One region of the Rhizobium sp. YTU87027 genome, then DNA from elsewhere that is predicted to be linked to it. Evidence: predicted binding sites of a transcription regulator. Region 1 holds the regulator's gene; each other region holds the start of a gene.

Region 1 (4,094 bases):
GGCACGAGAGTAGGTGTCGTAAAGCGCGGCTTCAGCCATGGCGCGATCTCCTGTCAACATTCATCAGCGGCCGGACTCCGGCTAAGGAACGCAGTGTCCGAAAATTAAAAATGCCGCCTTTCGGCGGCAAGCAGCACTATTTACTTTTCGCACTGCAATGTCAACAAAACTGAGGTTTTCCCGCACGCGTCAAGCTGCCATCCGAAGGTGGCCGACCTATCAACAACTAATGTTGCATAAATGACTCTCACGCCCAGCAAGTTGGGGAAAACTTGAAATTCGATTCGCCGAGATTCAACCGACTCTTGTCACGGAGTCAGCCTCACACTAGGTTAAAACTCAATTACTAGACTGCATGCGGCGGAACTAGTCACCAAAATCGAGCAAGCGTTTCTTGCCTCGGATGCGTCCGGGGCAACGGTGAAGGATTCTGCCTGCACCAACGCTAATAAGGCGGAGACAGGGGCATGAACTGGACAGACGAGCGCGTTGAAAAACTGAAGAAGCTGTGGTCCGAGGGACTGAGCGCCAGCCAGATCGCAGCACAACTTGGCGGTGTAAGCCGCAACGCTGTCATTGGCAAAGTCCACCGTTTGAGTTTGCCGGGCCGTGCCAAGGCCGGGGGCACGACGACAACGGTCAGAACGCCCAAGCGCACCACCTCGGCGCCGCGCGCTCCGAACTATGCATCGCGCGTCACCACGCGTACCGTCACCCGCCAGCAGGGTGCAACGATGCTGAAGGAAGAGATCGAGATCGACGCGATCGAGCAAGTCAGCTTCCGTCCGGCCGCGAATGTGGTCGTTCCGATTTCGCGTCGCCTTGGCCTGACCGAACTGACCGAACGCACCTGCAAGTGGCCGGTCGGCGATCCGCTGAAGGACGACTTCCATTTCTGCGGCTGCGAGTCCCCGGATTCCTCCCCGTATTGCACCTACCATCAGCGCATGGCCTACCAGCCGGTCAACGAGCGCCGCAAGGCCGCCAACCGGGTCGCCTGACCCGGAAGCCGGATAAGGAACAAGAAAACGGGCCTTCGCAGGCCCGTTTTTTTGTTGAGGCGGTGATCGAAGCCCTTTCAAGCTTTCGCCTGAAAGGACTAAGCTTCCATGGAATATCCGGCGCCGCGAACGGTGCGGATGACGTCCTGCATGTTGGAAAAGTTCAGCGCCTTGCGCAGGCGACCGACGTGCACGTCGACGGTGCGTTCGTCCACATAGATATCGTGACCCCAGACGCCGTCGAGAAGCTGCGAGCGCGAGAAGACGCGGCCGGGCGATGCCATCAGGAATTCGAGAAGCCGGAACTCGGTCGGGCCGAGGCGGACCTCGCGGCTCTTGCGATGAACGCGATGCGTCTCGCGATCGAGTTCGATATCGCCGCATTTCAGCAGCGTCGAGAGGACTTCGGGTTTGGCTCGGCGAAGCATCGCCTTGACGCGAGCAACGAGCTCCGGCGTCGAGAACGGCTTGACCACGTAATCGTCGGCACCGGTTGAGAGGCCGCGAACGCGTTCGCTTTCCTCGCCGCGAGCCGTCAGCATGATGATCGGCAGGCGCTCGGTTTCCGGCCGCATACGCAGGCGTCGGCAGAGTTCGATGCCGGATACGCCCGGCAGCATCCAATCGAGGATCAAAATGTCCGGCGTGCGTTCCTGCAACCGGATCTCGGCCTCGTCGCCGCGAAGGATGGTATCGACCTCAAAACCTTCAGCCTCGAGGTTATAGCGAAGAAGCACGCTCAGTGCCTCTTCGTCTTCAACGACAGCTACTTTGGGGATCATTCGTTTCGGTCTCCTGGGGGCGCGGTCGCGGAACGATTATTCAGTGACTGCGCCGACGGTGTTGGCGGTATCGTCCTTCGGACGTTCGCCTTCCGGCTGGGCACCGGTGGCCATGTAGTAGATGGTTTCGGCAATATTGGTTGCGTGGTCGCCGATGCGCTCGATGTTCTTCGCGCAGAACAGGAGATGCGTGCAGCTGGTGATGTTGCGCGGATCTTCCATCATGTAGGTAAGCATCTCGCGGAATAGCGAGGTGTACATCGCGTCGATTTCCTCGTCGCGCTCACGGATCGACTTTGCCTTGTCAGCAGCGCGGCTCGTATAAACGTCGAGAACTTCCTTGAGCTGGACCAGCGCCAGCTCCGAGAGGTGCTCGAGGCCACGGGCGAGCTTACGCGGCACACCGGCGCTCTGGACGGCAATGACGCGCTTGGCAGTGTTCTTGCCGAGATCGCCGACGCGCTCGAGGTCTGCCGCTATTCGAATGGAGCCCATGATCTCGCGAAGGTCGGCCGCCATCGGCTGGCGGCGCGCAATCGTGACAATGGCCTTGTCGCCGATCTCGCGTTCGGCGTGGTCAAGGATCACGTCGTCGGAGATGACCTTCTGGGCGAGAGCCGTATCGCCGTTGACGAGGGCGCGAACGGCATCCGAGACCATCTGCTCGGCCAAGCCGCCCATTTCCGAAATGCGGCGGGACAGGAACTTCAAATCATCGTCGTACGCAGAAAAGATATGTGTCGATGCCATAGGGATCATCCTTGAATATCGTGAGTGCTACCGAAACGGCCGATCAACCGAAGCGGCCCATGATGTAGTCCTGGGTGCGTGGGTCGTCCGGGTTGGTGAACATCTTGTCGGTATCATTCTCCTCGACGAGGTTGCCGAGGTGGAACATGGCGGTTCGCTGCGAAACGCGGGCGGCCTGCTGCATCGAGTGCGTCACGATGACGATCGTGTAGTTCTCTCGGAGTTCGTGGATCAGTTCCTCGACCTTTGCCGTGGCGATCGGATCGAGTGCCGAGCACGGCTCGTCCATCAGGATCACTTCCGGGCTGACGGCAACAGCGCGGGCGATGCAGAGGCGCTGCTGCTGGCCACCGGAAAGACCAGTGCCGGCTTCATGAACGCGATCCTTTACCTCGTTCCACAGACCGGCGCGCTGCAGGCTGATTTCGACGATCTGGTCCATGTCGGCCTTCGTCTTGGCGAGACCGTGGATGCGCGGGCCGTAGGCCACATTTTCATAGATCGTCTTTGGGAACGGATTTGGCTTCTGGAACACCATGCCGACGCGGGCACGCAGTTCCACCACGTCGATATCCGGATCGTAGATATCTTCGCCGTCGAGCGTGATCTTGCCGGTCACGCGGCAATTGTCGATCGTGTCGTTCATACGGTTCAGGCTGCGCAGGAACGTGGACTTGCCGCAACCCGATGGTCCGATGAGGGCCGTCACCGTGTTTTCGCGGATGTTCAGCTTCACATCGAAAAGCGCGCGCTTCTCGCCGTAGTAAACCGAGACGTCCTGGCCGATCATCTTGTAGGGAATGGTATTCATCTTCCGATCAACCGCTTTCTCAACTGCTGCTTCCGTCAACATATTCATAATGTCTACTCCGTTTACCAGCGGCGCTCAAAGCGACGACGCAAGAGAATGGCTCCGAGGTTCATGACAATCAGGAACAGGAGCAGGACGATGATGGCACCCGATGTACGCTCGACGAAGGCGCGCTCGGCTTCGTTGGCCCACATATAGACCTGCACCGGCAGGGCCGTCGAAGGCTCCATCGGCGTTGCCGGAGCGTTGGCAACGAAGGCGACCATGCCGATCAGGAGGAGCGGCGCGGTCTCGCCCAGCGCGTGCGCCAGGCCGATAATGGTGCCGGTCAGGATGCCGGGCATCGCCAGCGGCAGAACGTGGTGGAAAACCATCTGCATCTTGGAGGCGCCGAGGCCCAGGGCAGCCGCCCGGATCGACGGCGGCACGGCGCGAAGTGCTGCGCGAGTGGCGATGATGATCGTCGGCAAGGTCATCAGCGTCAACACGAGACCGCCGACCAGCGACGCAGAGCGCGGCAGGCCTGCAAAGTTGATGAAGACAGCAAGACCGAGCAAGCCGTAAACGATCGAGGGAACGGCTGCGAGATTGTTGATGTTCACCTCGATCAGGTCCGTGAGCTTGTTCTTCGGGGCGAACTCTTCAAGGTAAATCGACGCTGCAACGCCGATCGGCAGCGCGAGAACAAGCACGATCAGCATCAGGTAGAGCGAGCCAATCAGCGCGACCCCGAGACCGGCGGCTTCAGGA
Region 2 (4,094 bases), 790 kb from region 1:
CCGCATCTCGCCTGATGTCCAGGCGAACTACCTGGCCTCGCCGCCGCTCGTCGTTGCCTACGCGCTCGCAGGCTCTGTCCAGAAGGATCTGACCAAGGAACCGATCGGCGAAGACCAGAACGGCAACCCGGTTTATCTCAAGGACATCTGGCCTTCCTCGCATGAGGTTCAGGACTTCATCCAGAAGTATGTCACTCGCGAGCTCTATGAGACCAAGTATGCCGACGTCTTCAAGGGCGACGAAAACTGGCAGGCCGTCAACGTGCCGGCCGGGCAGACCTACGCCTGGGACGACAAGTCGACCTACGTGCAGAACCCACCCTATTTCGTGGGCATGGGCAAGAAGGGCACGGGCATTTCCGATATCAAGGGGGCCCGTGTTCTCGGCCTCTTCGGCGACAAGATCACCACCGACCACATTTCCCCGGCCGGTTCGATCAAGGCTGCGTCTCCGGCCGGTTCTTACCTGCTCGAGAACAATGTCGGCGTCGCTGATTTCAACCAGTACGGCACGCGTCGCGGCAACCATGAAGTGATGATGCGCGGCACGTTTGCCAACATCCGCATCCGCAACCACATGCTCGGCCCGAACGGCAAGGAAGGTGGCTACACCATCCACTATCCGTCGAAGGAAGAGGAATCGATCTACGACGCGGCCATGCAGTACAAGGCCGAGGGCGTCCCGCTCGTCATCTTCGCTGGTGTCGAATACGGTAACGGTTCGTCCCGCGACTGGGCTGCGAAGGGCACCAATCTGCTCGGCGTGAAGGCGGTCATCGCACAGTCCTTCGAGCGCATTCACCGCTCGAACCTAGTCGGCATGGGCGTCATCCCCTTCGTCTTCGAAGAGGGCACCACCTGGGCAAGCCTTGGCCTGAAGGGCGACGAACTCGTCACCATTGAAGGTCTCGAAAACATCAAGCCGCGTGAAAAGAAGATCGCCAAGATCACCTACGGTGACGGCACGGTGAAGGAAGTTTCGCTGCTGTCGCGGGTCGATACGCTCGACGAAGTGATCTACCTCAACAACGGCGGCATCCTGCAGACGGTTCTGCGCGATCTCGCTGCCTGATTGTTAACAGACTTCCATGACCTGGCCGCCGGAAAGAGATTTCCGGCGGTTGTTTGAACGCGAGGTATCGAATGCCTGCTCACGGCGATGTGTCTCGGCTTGGCTGCCATGAAGCTTGGTCTCACCCCTTCGTGACTTTCCGTTTCGATTTAGAACCATTATCTCTACGTTCAGACATCGGAACCTGCGGCGAAGCGTGGCAGTAGGTGCTGAAGAAAAGGTGCATGAATGTCCCCGCGGTTTCTGATTTCTCTGGTTGCAAGTGTGGCGCTTGCCAGCCCACTTTTTGCCCAGGACGCGCCGAAGGGTGTGGTTGAACTCTTCACCTCACAGGGATGTTCTTCTTGTCCTCCAGCCGATGCAGCTTTCCGTAAGCTCGTCGAGGCGGGGGGAGTTATCGCTCTCGCCTATCACGTTGATTACTGGAACTACATGGGATGGGCCGACACGCTGAGTTCCAAGGAGAATACCGAGCGCCAGTATGGTTATGCGCAGTCGATGGGCCGTGCCAACGTCTATACGCCTCAGGTCATCATCAATGGCCGCGACCACGTTGCAGGCGCCGATCTCGGCGCGATCAATAAGAAGATCGATGGCTATGCAGCAGAAGGCATGGGCCTGACAGTGCCGGTGAAGGCTGAGATGCGCGGCGATCAGCTCGAGATAAAGATCGGGGCAGGACAAGGCAAAGCCAATGTCGTCATGGTCTATTTCAACCGCGAGAAAACCATCGACGTGGAGAAGGGCGAAAACAGCGGCCAGAAGATTGCCTATCTCAACAGCGTTGCCGATGTGGAGACCGTCGGCATGTGGGAGGGCAAGGAAACGAGCTTGACGCTGCCGGCAAGCGTAATGCAGAAGCCGGATCTCGAGGGCTGTGCGATTCTACTTCAATCCTCCACCGCTGACGGTAATCCGTCAGCGATTCTCGGAGCGACGGTCGTCATGGCCGGGAAGAACATCTGACGTTTCATCCGCGTTAGCGGATGGAAAACGGGGCGGCCCGGCTGATCGTATTCGGGGCTGGGGTTAAGGTCGATACGGTCAGCCGGGCCCTTTGGCGCGCTGGCGCCAAACTCGCACACGACCCCTTTGGCAGACCGAATCTGGCAAAAAGATCATGCGCAATTCGTGTGCGACGCGGATCCGAACGGCCCCGCGACGCAGTCGTGAGGGAATTTCCCTTGCAAATGAGGCGCTGTTTTGACTGAATTGAGGCACGCGGGAGATTGCACAGACTATGATTAATGTGACTGATCGCCTGCTTGCAATTTATAAACGCTAAGGCAAACTGTCATTCACCTGTCACAAGCGGAGGCACAGGGAGACTGATGACAGATCAGCAGGATTTGCGGCACGGCGAGAGCCGGTTAGCCGACAGCAGTTCCTCAGTCGTCGTAGATCTCAAGGAATATAAGCAGAGTAGGGACCCAGCGCCGGTCACGTTCCACCGACGCGAGCTCGACGCAATTTTGTGGATTTATGGCCGGATGGTCGGCGAGGGTGACTGGCGTGACTATGCGATCGATCACCTGAAAGACCGTGCCGTCTTCTCGATTTTCAAACGATCGGGCGAAATGCCGCTCTTTCGTATCGAGAAGAATCCAAAGCTCGCCGCCAAGCAGGGTGCCTACTCCGTTATCAATACGCACGGCGTCATCCTGAAGCGCGGGCACGAGTTGCAGCAGGTCTTGAAGGTCTTCAACAAGGTTTTGAAGCTGGTCGAGAAGTAGCTCGGCTCAGGCCTTGAACAGGGTGCCTGGATAGGTCGAGGTGTCGGGGTCCGTCGCCGACCCATCACCCAAGGCGCGCTGCATGATCATCGTATCGAGCCAGCGGCCATGCTTGTAGCCCGTTCCTTTCAGGCGGCCGGTTTCCTCGAAGCCGAGTGCCTGATGCAAGGCGATCGACGCCGGATGTGCGCCGCCGATCACGGCCACCATCTGGCGAAAGCCAAGATCTGTGCAACGTCGGATCAGTTCGGCGAGCAGCAGCCTTCCAATTCCCCTGCCGCGTGCCTCGGGCCCCAGGTAGATTGAATCCTCGACCATCCAACGATAGGCCGGCCTCGTGCGGAAGGCCGAGGCATAGGCGTAACCAAGCAGGCTACCATCCTCATCGATCGCGGCGATGTATGGATAGCCCTGACCGGTGATTGCGGAAAAGCGTGCCGCCATCTCACCCTGTTCAGGCGGGACGATCTCATAGCTTGCGACACCATTCTGAACGGATTCTCGATAGATCGCGGTGATGGTGGGGAGGTCGAATGAAGAAGCGTCGCGGAGGGAGATGGGCATTCAGTCAGCCGGTCGGAAATGACAATGGATTCCTCCAGAAATCACTCTCCGCAAAACCAGGCAACAAAAAAGGCGGCTGAAGCCGCCTTTTTCGATAGCATTCCTGTTCCTTACTTGCGGTCGCCCATGAACTGCAGGAGGAACATGAAGAGGTTGATGAAGTCGAGATACAGCGTCAGTGCACCCATGATAGCCTTGCGGCCAGCAACATCCGCGCCGTCGGCTTCGTAGTACAGTTCCTTGATGCGCTGCGTATCGTAGGCGGTAAGGCCTGCGAAGATCAGGACGCCGATCACCGAAACCGCGAACTGAAGCGCGGACGATGCCAGGAAGATGTTCACGATCGACGCGATGATCAGGCCAAAAAGACCCATGATCAGGAACGAGCCCATCGCAGAGAGATCGCGCTTGGTCGTGTAGCCGTACAGCGAGAGCGCGCCAAAGGAGGCCGCGGTCACGAAGAACGTCTGCGTGATGCTCGACTGCGTGTAGACCAGGAAGATGGACGCAAGCGATAGCCCCACCAGCGCGGCGTAGACCCAGAAGGTCGTTTGCGCGGCGGCAACGCTCATCCGGTTAATCCTGAAGCTCAGGAAGAACACGGCGGCCAGCGGTGCAAGTATCACCACCCAACGGAGCGGCGACTGGAAAAGCAATACGCCAAACTGCGTCAGTTGGCCGTCCTGAACGGCGAAATTGAAGCCCAGATAGGCGGCTACACCCGT
Region 3 (4,094 bases), 1.3 Mb from region 1:
CCGAAGCAATCCCCGGACAGGCACGAGCACAAAATGCCACGAAACCGTCCAGGCGCGCTATATCAGCCCTGGCGAGCCTTGAAGCGCGGGTTCAGCTTGTTGATGATGTAGATGCGGCCCTTGCGGCGAACCAGGCGGTTGTCACGGTGACGAGCCTTGAGCGACTTGAGCGAATTCTTGATCTTCATTGTTTTGATCCGCGATGTTTGAGGGGGAATTCACATCCGCCCGTAGCTATTACATTCAAAAGCGCGCTCGGGGCGCGCTCTTCAGGTTGGGCGTGCAGATAACCCGACGACTTGCCTGTGTCAACCACGTGACGGTGTTTTTCCCATGGCCGGAGCGGCTTTATCAGGGGGAAACCGGCAATTTCGCGGTCAATGTCGTGACGTGTCCCATCTTCCGGCCGGGACGAGATTCCGTCTTGCCATAGAGATGAACCAGCGTGTCCGCTCGCCGCAGCCAGTCCGGGAGCGCCAGGATATCGTCGCCAATCAGGTTCTGCATTACGCAGTCCGAATGGCGGTCGGCATTGCCGAGTGGCAGGCCGGCAACCGCGCGGATATGTTGCTCGAACTGTGAGATCACGCAGGCGGCCTCGGTCCAGTGGCCGGAGTTGTGGACACGCGGCGCCATTTCGTTGGCGATCAGGCTGCCGTCGGCGAGTACGAAGAATTCGATGCCGATGACGCCGACATAGCCAAGCGCAGCCAATATCTTCTCGGCGCTTTCACGCGCCCCCGCTGCCGTCTCCGCTGAAATCGAGGCAGGTACAGTCGACGTGTGCAAGATGCCGTCGCGGTGAACGTTTTCAGCAGGGTCGTAACAGACGATAGTGCCGTCCGTTGCGCGCGCTGCAATGATGGAGATCTCGCGCTCAAAGGGCACGAAGCTCTCGAGAATCAGGGGGACCTCACCGAGCGCTGCAAAGGCGCCATCCGGCTTGTCGGCACTGGAGCGAAACACTCGTTGTCCTTTGCCATCATAGCCGAGGCGGCGGGTCTTCAGCACGCCGCGGCCACCGAAATCCTGCAATGCTGCCTCGAGGTCGGCCTGGTTGTCGACGACATGGAAGCGGGCCGTCGGAACGCCGCATCCGTTGATGAAGCGCTTTTCGACAAGCCGATCCTGCGCAGCCTCGAGTGCCTTCGGTGGCGGATAGACGTGTACATGGCTCGCAAGCGCCTCGGCGGCTGTGACCGGGACGTTTTCGAACTCATAGGTGACGATGTCGCAGATATTCGCGAGCTCTGCGAGCGCGGCCGTATCGTCGTATGCCGCCACGATCTGCTGGTTGGCGACCTGCGCGGCCGGACAGTCGGCCTGCGGTTCCAAGATGACGGCTCGGAAGTTTAGCCGTGCAGCGGCCATGGCAAGCATGCGGCCAAGCTGACCGCCGCCGATGATGCCGATTGTTGTTACAGTCATAGGTCGTCCATCGGATATTCGGCAACGGCTGCGCTCTGGCGCTCACGCCAGTCGTCAAGTCGCTCGGCAATATCCTCGTCCGACAATGCCAGGACTGCAGCTGCCAGAAGGGCGGCGTTGATCGCGCCGGCCTTGCCGATGGCAAGTGTGCCGACCGGGATGCCGCCCGGCATCTGGACGATGGAAAGAAGACTATCCTGACCCGACAGTGCCTTGGATTGAACCGGGACGCCAAACACCGGAAGCGGCGTCATCGCGGCGGCCATGCCTGGCAGGTGGGCCGCGCCACCGGCGCCGGCAATGATCACCTTGAAACCTTCATCGCGGGCGGTCTTGGCGAAGTTTACGAGGCGATCCGGCGTGCGATGGGCCGATATGATGCGCGCGTCATAGGGAATCTCGAGCGCCTCCAGAGTGTCGGCGGCGTTCTTCATGGTCTCCCAATCGGATTGGCTTCCCATGATGATGGCAACGGGTGGTCTGTCTGTCATCGTCACGGCATTCCCTTTAGGCGATGATATCAGGGATGATCTGGTCTTCGAGCTTTGTCAGCTTGTCCTTGATGACCAGTTTCTTCTTTTTCATGCGCTGGATGCGCAACGCGTCACATCCGGTGGCAATCATGGCGTTGATGGCGGCATCGTAATCCTCGTGCTCCTGGCGCAGTCTCGCGACCATGAGCCTGATTTCCGCCTGTTCCTGATCGGCCATATGCATTCCCCATAACCGTCTTCGGACATCGTCCGTTCTGCCGATGATTTCCGCAAGCTCCTATCACCAATTGGAGGTAACGGCTAGCGGCTGTTCGTCATGATTTTGCCATGTGTTCTCCTTGTTTTCACCTTCGACAAGGCTTCAAAAATATGTCACAGTTGGAGGGTTGACGCCTTGGATCTCCGGCGGTGTTGGCCGGGGAGAGGTAAGAGGAAGGAAGGGTCAAATGACTGTTCAAGCTCATCTTGAGTCACTCGAAAAAAAGCATGTTGCTCTTGAGGAGGAGTTGCATTCTCTTATGATATCCCCCTCCCGAAACGATAATGAAGTAGCTGAGTGCAAACGCAGAAAATTGCGGATCAAGGACGAGATTGAGCGCCTAAAATCATCCTTCCATTGAGTGGGATGCAATAAATCAACGAACGCGGCCCTAGGCGAGGAGGGCGAAACCCCAATTTCACCAAAAGCTTAGACCAGTTCGTGCTCGACAGGCGATTATGGCGCCGGTTCCGACGGAAAGTCGCGAGCCGGCGTCTTTCATTTGAGCGGTCGGGCTAAGCCCAGAACTGATCGAGCCAAAGATTAAGTCTGTCGAAGCCGCGATTGTTGACCGCGTAGATGCGCCGCGTGCCCTCCGCGGTGACGGAAACCAGGTTGCAATCCAGCAGCGCCTTGAGGTGCTGGGAAACGGCGGGGCGGCTGATGGGGAGGCCCTCGGCAAGCTCGTTCACGGTCTTCGGCGCGCGTCGAAGTTCCTCCAGCAGGAAGCGCCGGTGAGGATCGGCTATCGCGGCGAAGGGATCCGTGTTCGACATGGCGAAAAGCTACGTCAAACGGCGCAATCGGGCAAGGAAATTGTGCGGCGCAACGAAACCCAAAATTGTCAGAAACCCAAGCCATCCTTCGCGATCAACACGGCGGCAATGAGCGCCATGCCGTACATGAAAGGATAGAAGATCGCGGGCTTCATGCGGCGCACGCACCAGGCGCCGGCAATTGTCGCAAGCGGCGCAAAAGGCAGCAGCGTGGCCGAGGTGGCGAGGTTTTGCGTGTCGAGCTGGCCAAGCGCGAAGTAGGGAATGAGCTTGACGGCATTGAGGATCGCGAAGAAGCGGACGCTGGTGCCGGTATATTCTCGCGGCTGCATCTGCAGCGGCAAAGCATAAATCTGGAAAGGTGCTCCGCCGGCATGCGCGACGAAGCTACCATAGCCGGACAGGCTTCCCCAAATTGTCGCAAGCAGTGGCCGCTGGCCTTGAGGCGGCGTGTGCTTTCCGGCTGCGGGGCCGAAGTTGTTCCAGAAGTAGCGAAGGCAAAAGAGGATAGTGACGACGCCGATGACGACGCGAAGCACATTTCCCGGAACCAGCGCCGAGGTCGCCCAACCGAGCGCGATGCCGAACAGAGCGCCCGGCAGTACGATCTTCAGCGTTATCCAGTCGCCGTGCTTCCGCCAGATCACGAGCGAGATCATGTCCATAAAGATGAGGATCGGCAGCAGGATCGCGGCCGCCTGAACGGGCGAGACGACGAGAGCGAGAAAGGGCAGCCCGATCAGCGACAGCGCATCGCCCATGCCGCCTTTCGCAAGTCCGACCAGGATGACGGCGGGAACGGCGGCGTAATAAAATGACAGGTCCATCGGCATGCTTTTGAAAATCCTCCCCTTGCCAGCCCCGTCTAACGGAATTACTCACACAGGACGAGTGCAGATCGGCCCTGAAACGGCCTGTTCCGCTGTAAATGGAAAGAGTTCATGACCGAACCGGAAAACCGCTGCCGCCTAGTTTTGATTGCTCCCGACCTTGCCGATGCCGATGAGCAGGCAAAGGTCGTGGGCGATGCCTTGAAGGGCGGTGACGTCGCCTCTGTGATCGTGCCGCAATACGGTCTCAACGATGGCGAGTTTCAAAAGCACGCCGAGAAGCTGGTTCCGATTATTCAGGACTCGG
Region 4 (4,094 bases), 1.5 Mb from region 1:
GTCGCCGCCCCGGCTGCGCCGCAGCCGCAAGTGCCGGACAGGCCATACGATCCGGCAAACAACAAGGTGCGCCAGATCGGCCCGCAGTTCCTAGCCGGTGACCAGGGCACGATCGACCTTAAGAATCCCGCAAAGCCCGGCCCTCAGCCGCAGCAACAATAGCCGCCCTCAGTCCAGCGAATTGTCCCAGCGATCCGCGAACACGAGTTCCTCCAGCGGCAGGCGCTGGCGCCATCCTTTGACCGCCAGTTCCGGCTGGTCATAGAGCTGATCGACATAGCCGATGCAGAGCCAGGCAACGATCTCGACCCGTTCCGGAACGCCGAGGATCTCTTTGATATCGGACTCGTGAAAAATGCTCACCCAGCCGACCCCCACGCCTTCGGCTCGGGCCGCGAGCCACAAATTCTGCACGGCGCAAACCGTGGAGTAAGAATCCATTCGCCGGTTATGCGTTCGGCCGAGAACGATATCGCCGCAGCGATCCGGATCGCAGGTCACACAGATGCTGAGTGGTGCGGCTCGGATACCTTCGAGCTTCAGCGACCGGTACAGCCTCTGTCGTTCGCCCTCAAACATCTCGCCAGCCTCACGGTTGGCGCGATCGAAAGCTTGCCACGCCGCCTCCTTCACCTGCTGATCGCGCACCAGGATGAAATTCCAGGGCTGCATGAATCCCACGGACGGCGCGTGGTGCGCGGCTGTCAGAAGCCTGCTGACAACGTCGTCCGGTATCGGATCCGGGAGGAACTCCGAACGGACGTCGCGGCGCGTTGAGATCGCCCGGTAAACGGCGTCACGTTCCTCGGTCGAAAAGGCTGTAGCTCCCGACAGGGAGCCTGAATGGTCTGGTCGCATCGTCTATCCCCAACAACACAACCGCCCGCCGTCCACGCGGGTCAGTCTATGATGTCGGGCCGGTCTTCTGACTTGGCTTCATCCAACTGCCGCGCCTTCCCGGCGCTGGGCCAGTGGCGTGTTGCGGCAGTCGTCAGCCTTACAGCGTTGGGCACGTTTCGGTCTCTCACCGAATTCCCGATTCTCCCGCCTAAGACGGGCACCTGACGAAAGCTCTATGCCCGCAAAAATCGCTCGACGCAATCCTTCACCCAGAGACAGGGTAGTAACGCACATAGGCGAACTCATCGCCGGACGGCGACCAGTTGGGCACGTTGATTGTGCCCTGCCCGCCGAAGAGATCGAAGAGTGTCGTCAGATTGCCCCCGTCCATATCCATCAGCCGCAGACGAACATTGAGATCGCGCGGATGGTCGAAAACATCCGGGTCGTAGGAAAGGATGAGGACCTTGTCGTTGTTGGGCGACGGATGGGCAAACCAGTTCCCATAATTGTCGCTGGTGATCTGGTCGAGGCCAGTGCCGTCCGGGTGGATGCGCCAGATCTGCATGAGGCCGGTGCGGCTGGAATTGAAGTAAATCCATTGGCCGTCAGCGGAGTAGTCCGGCCCGTCGTTGCGTCCCTCGCCGTGCGTCAGCCGCCGTTCTTCGCCGCCATCCACGGAAATCGTGTAGATATCGAACAAGTCGTTGCGGATGCCGCAATAGGCCAGTTGTTTCCCGTCAGGCGACCAGCCGTGCCAATAGGACGGCTGATTTTGCGTCACCAGCCGCGGCATCCCGCCTTCGGCCTGAAGCACATAAATCGTCGACTTCCCGAACTCGGTCTTGTCGGAGATGACGATCTGCCGGCCATCGGGCGAAATGCCATGATCGTTGTTGCACGTTTTGGCAAAACCGGTGTCGACTTTCTCGACCCTGCCTGAACCATCAAGCGCCAGACGGTACAGAAGTCCGTCGCCGTTCAACAGAAGATAGCTGCCGTCGGGCGCAAAGTTGGGCGCCTCCACAAGCTGCGTCGTTTGCCAGACGACGCGCGCCTCGCCTGTCCTGATGTTGTAGATCTCGACGGAACTGCGCAATCTGAATCCTCCCGACATCGTCTCCGTCAGACCTACGACGGCCCGCCACTCAGCACAAGCAAATGCGCCTGGCCAGGTTCGGCCCAGGAATGTCTTTGGAGCGATCGGCCCTTATCCGCCAATCACAAATGCGGGAAACCCAACGGTTCATCTAGCGTTCATGACGAGGATGTGACAGTTCAGTGAAGCTTTTATGACGTTGGAGTTTTCCGGTTGATCGCGTTGGTAATGAGGTCTGCAACGGCAGCGCGCTTTGCGTCGCTTTCCACCGATTTCGGAGGAAGCATCCGATCGCCTGCTATACGCACGGCGCTCGGTGTCCTTCTTTGTGCCCTGCTTGCGCTTCTCACCACGGCCACCGTCGAGATAATTGCCCGCGATGGGCTGACTGACGTTCGCGAATTCCTGACATCGCCGGTGCGTCCCGGCATGACGACCGTTGCGATGTTGACAGTGCTGATGCTGTCGCTCGACGCCGCCTTGGGCCGACGGTTCATTTCAGCGCTGATCGTTCTTCCGATTGTGATCGTCCCCGCCATCGTATCCAACCAGAAGCAACACTACCTTTCGGATCCACTTTATCCGTCCGACGTCCTTTTCGGGCGCCAGATCATGGAACTGCTTCCTGTCATGGTGAGCGACCGTCCCTGGACTGCTGTTGCAATGGCTGTCGGCATCGCCTTTTCCGCTGGCGCAATTGTCATCTTATGGCGTTTCGCCTGGCGCAACTTCCCACACCTCTCAAGGACCGCTCGCGTCCGCCGGCTGTGCGTCGGCTTGCCTGTTATCGCGGCCTTCGGGTCGCTGATGGACTATTCCCAATATTCCTTCATCCGCGACCGCCTTCAGGTGGTTCCAATGATGTGGGACCAAAAGGAAAACTACCGGAGCAACGGCTTCATCCTCGCCTTCATCTTCAATATTCCGATGGCCGAGGTGGCGGCGCCGGTCGGCTTCGGCACGCAGGCGCTCGATACTATCCCGAGCCGCAACTACGGCTATCTCAGCGGCCCGCGCGAAAAGCCCGACGTGATCATGCTGATGAGCGAGTCATTCTGGGATCCTACCCGGTTGAAAACGCTCAGCCTGTCGCCCGATCCCATGCCGACTATCCGCGCCGAGCAGTCTGGCCATGTCTTCTCACCGGAGTTCGGCGGCATGACCGCCAACGTCGAATTCGAGGCGCTGACGGGCTTTTCCAATGCCTTCCTGCCATACGGCAGCATCCCCTATCAGCAATACATCCGTCACGACGTTCCCTCGCTCGCCACGTTCTTCCGTGGCGAAGGCTATGCGGCGCGTTCGCTGCATCCGTTCAGCGGCTGGTTCTGGAACCGCAATGAAGTCTACAAGGACTTCGGTTTCGAGCAGTTCCGCTCGGAAGAGACCATGCCTCCAATGGAAAAGCGGGGCATCTTCGCTTCGGACGACTCGCTCATGAAGGAAATCATGAACGAGGCGGACGGCATTGATCGCCCGTTCTTCTTCTTTGCTGTCACCCTGCAGGGACATGGGCCGTATGAGCCGAACCGTTATGCACGCAATACTATCGATATACAGGGCAACCTGAACGATGCAGACCGCGCAACGCTTGCCACCTATACGCAGGGCATCAAGGAAGCGGACGACAGCCTTAAGTTGCTGATGGATTGGGCAGAGAAGCGCGACCGCGAAACGATCATCGTGCTCTGGGGCGACCACCTGCCGCCGCTCGGCAACGTCTACATGGCGACCGGCTACATGCCGGATCAGGTTGCCACCCGTAAGGCGTCGGTCAGCACCATGAGACAGGAGCATGAGACGCCGCTCGTCATCTGGTCCAACAAGAAGGGCAGCAAGAAGGATGTCGGCACAATCAGCCCGTCACTGCTGCCCTATCATCTCTTGAAGTTCGCCGGCTTCGAGCATCCCTACTACACGGGCTTCCTCGGCCGTGTACAGAAGAAGTACAGCGTCATCGATCGTTATCAGCTGATTGCGCGCGACAACACGCCCTCTCCCGATTGGGTCCTGAAGCCGAAGAACCTCGATCCCCTCGTACGGGACTATCGATACCTCCAGCACGACATCATGTTTGGCAAGGCTCAGACGCTCGATCGCTTCTTCCCACAGCATGCTTGGCTGTATGCTCAAGGCACGTAAAAGAGCGGCACAA

The links. The regulator PhoB, encoded in region 1, activates phosphate uptake and scavenging genes when phosphate is short. The targets are predictions, from matches to a motif close to TGTCATNNANCTGTCAT.
Region 2: a site for PhoB is predicted at 2,365-2,381, ahead of NBG89_RS15685 (DUF2794 domain-containing protein). Genes of this name have one in related genera too.
Region 3: a site for PhoB is predicted at 2,235-2,251, ahead of NBG89_RS13400 (YdcH family protein). Genes of this name have one in related genera too.
Region 4: a site for PhoB is predicted at 2,122-2,138, ahead of NBG89_RS08205 (LTA synthase family protein). Genes of this name have one in related genera too.

The regions. Positions count from the first base shown of each region.
Region 1 covers NZ_CP098440.1:148,242-152,335, reverse strand. Annotated here, with positions in the region: gene NBG89_RS00770 (aspartate aminotransferase family protein) at 1-39, opposite strand, end outside; gene NBG89_RS00765 (GcrA family cell cycle regulator) at 468-1,001, shown strand; gene phoB (phosphate regulon transcriptional regulator PhoB) at 1,100-1,783, opposite strand; gene phoU (phosphate signaling complex protein PhoU) at 1,820-2,533, opposite strand; gene pstB (phosphate ABC transporter ATP-binding protein PstB) at 2,577-3,392, opposite strand; gene pstA (phosphate ABC transporter permease PstA) at 3,407-4,094, opposite strand, start outside.
Region 2 covers NZ_CP098440.1:3,160,815-3,164,908, reverse strand. Annotated here, with positions in the region: gene acnA (aconitate hydratase AcnA) at 1-1,072, shown strand, start outside; gene NBG89_RS15690 (DUF1223 domain-containing protein) at 1,301-2,038, shown strand; gene NBG89_RS15685 (DUF2794 domain-containing protein) at 2,404-2,805, shown strand; gene NBG89_RS15680 (GNAT family N-acetyltransferase) at 2,812-3,369, opposite strand; gene NBG89_RS15675 (Bax inhibitor-1/YccA family protein) at 3,480-4,094, opposite strand, start outside.
Region 3 covers NZ_CP098440.1:2,689,468-2,693,561, reverse strand. Annotated here, with positions in the region: gene ykgO (type B 50S ribosomal protein L36) at 63-188, opposite strand; gene NBG89_RS13410 (5-(carboxyamino)imidazole ribonucleotide synthase) at 352-1,428, opposite strand; gene purE (5-(carboxyamino)imidazole ribonucleotide mutase) at 1,425-1,919, opposite strand; gene NBG89_RS13400 (YdcH family protein) at 1,936-2,139, opposite strand; gene NBG89_RS13395 (YdcH family protein) at 2,369-2,542, shown strand; gene NBG89_RS13390 (ArsR/SmtB family transcription factor) at 2,697-2,957, opposite strand; gene NBG89_RS13385 (sulfite exporter TauE/SafE family protein) at 3,026-3,790, opposite strand; gene NBG89_RS13380 (thiamine phosphate synthase) at 3,899-4,094, shown strand, end outside.
Region 4 covers NZ_CP098440.1:1,619,601-1,623,694, forward strand. Annotated here, with positions in the region: gene NBG89_RS08190 (DUF2865 domain-containing protein) at 1-162, shown strand, start outside; gene bluB (5,6-dimethylbenzimidazole synthase) at 169-858, opposite strand; cobalamin riboswitch at 899-1,080, opposite strand; gene NBG89_RS08200 (TolB family protein) at 1,106-1,939, opposite strand; gene NBG89_RS08205 (LTA synthase family protein) at 2,168-4,081, shown strand.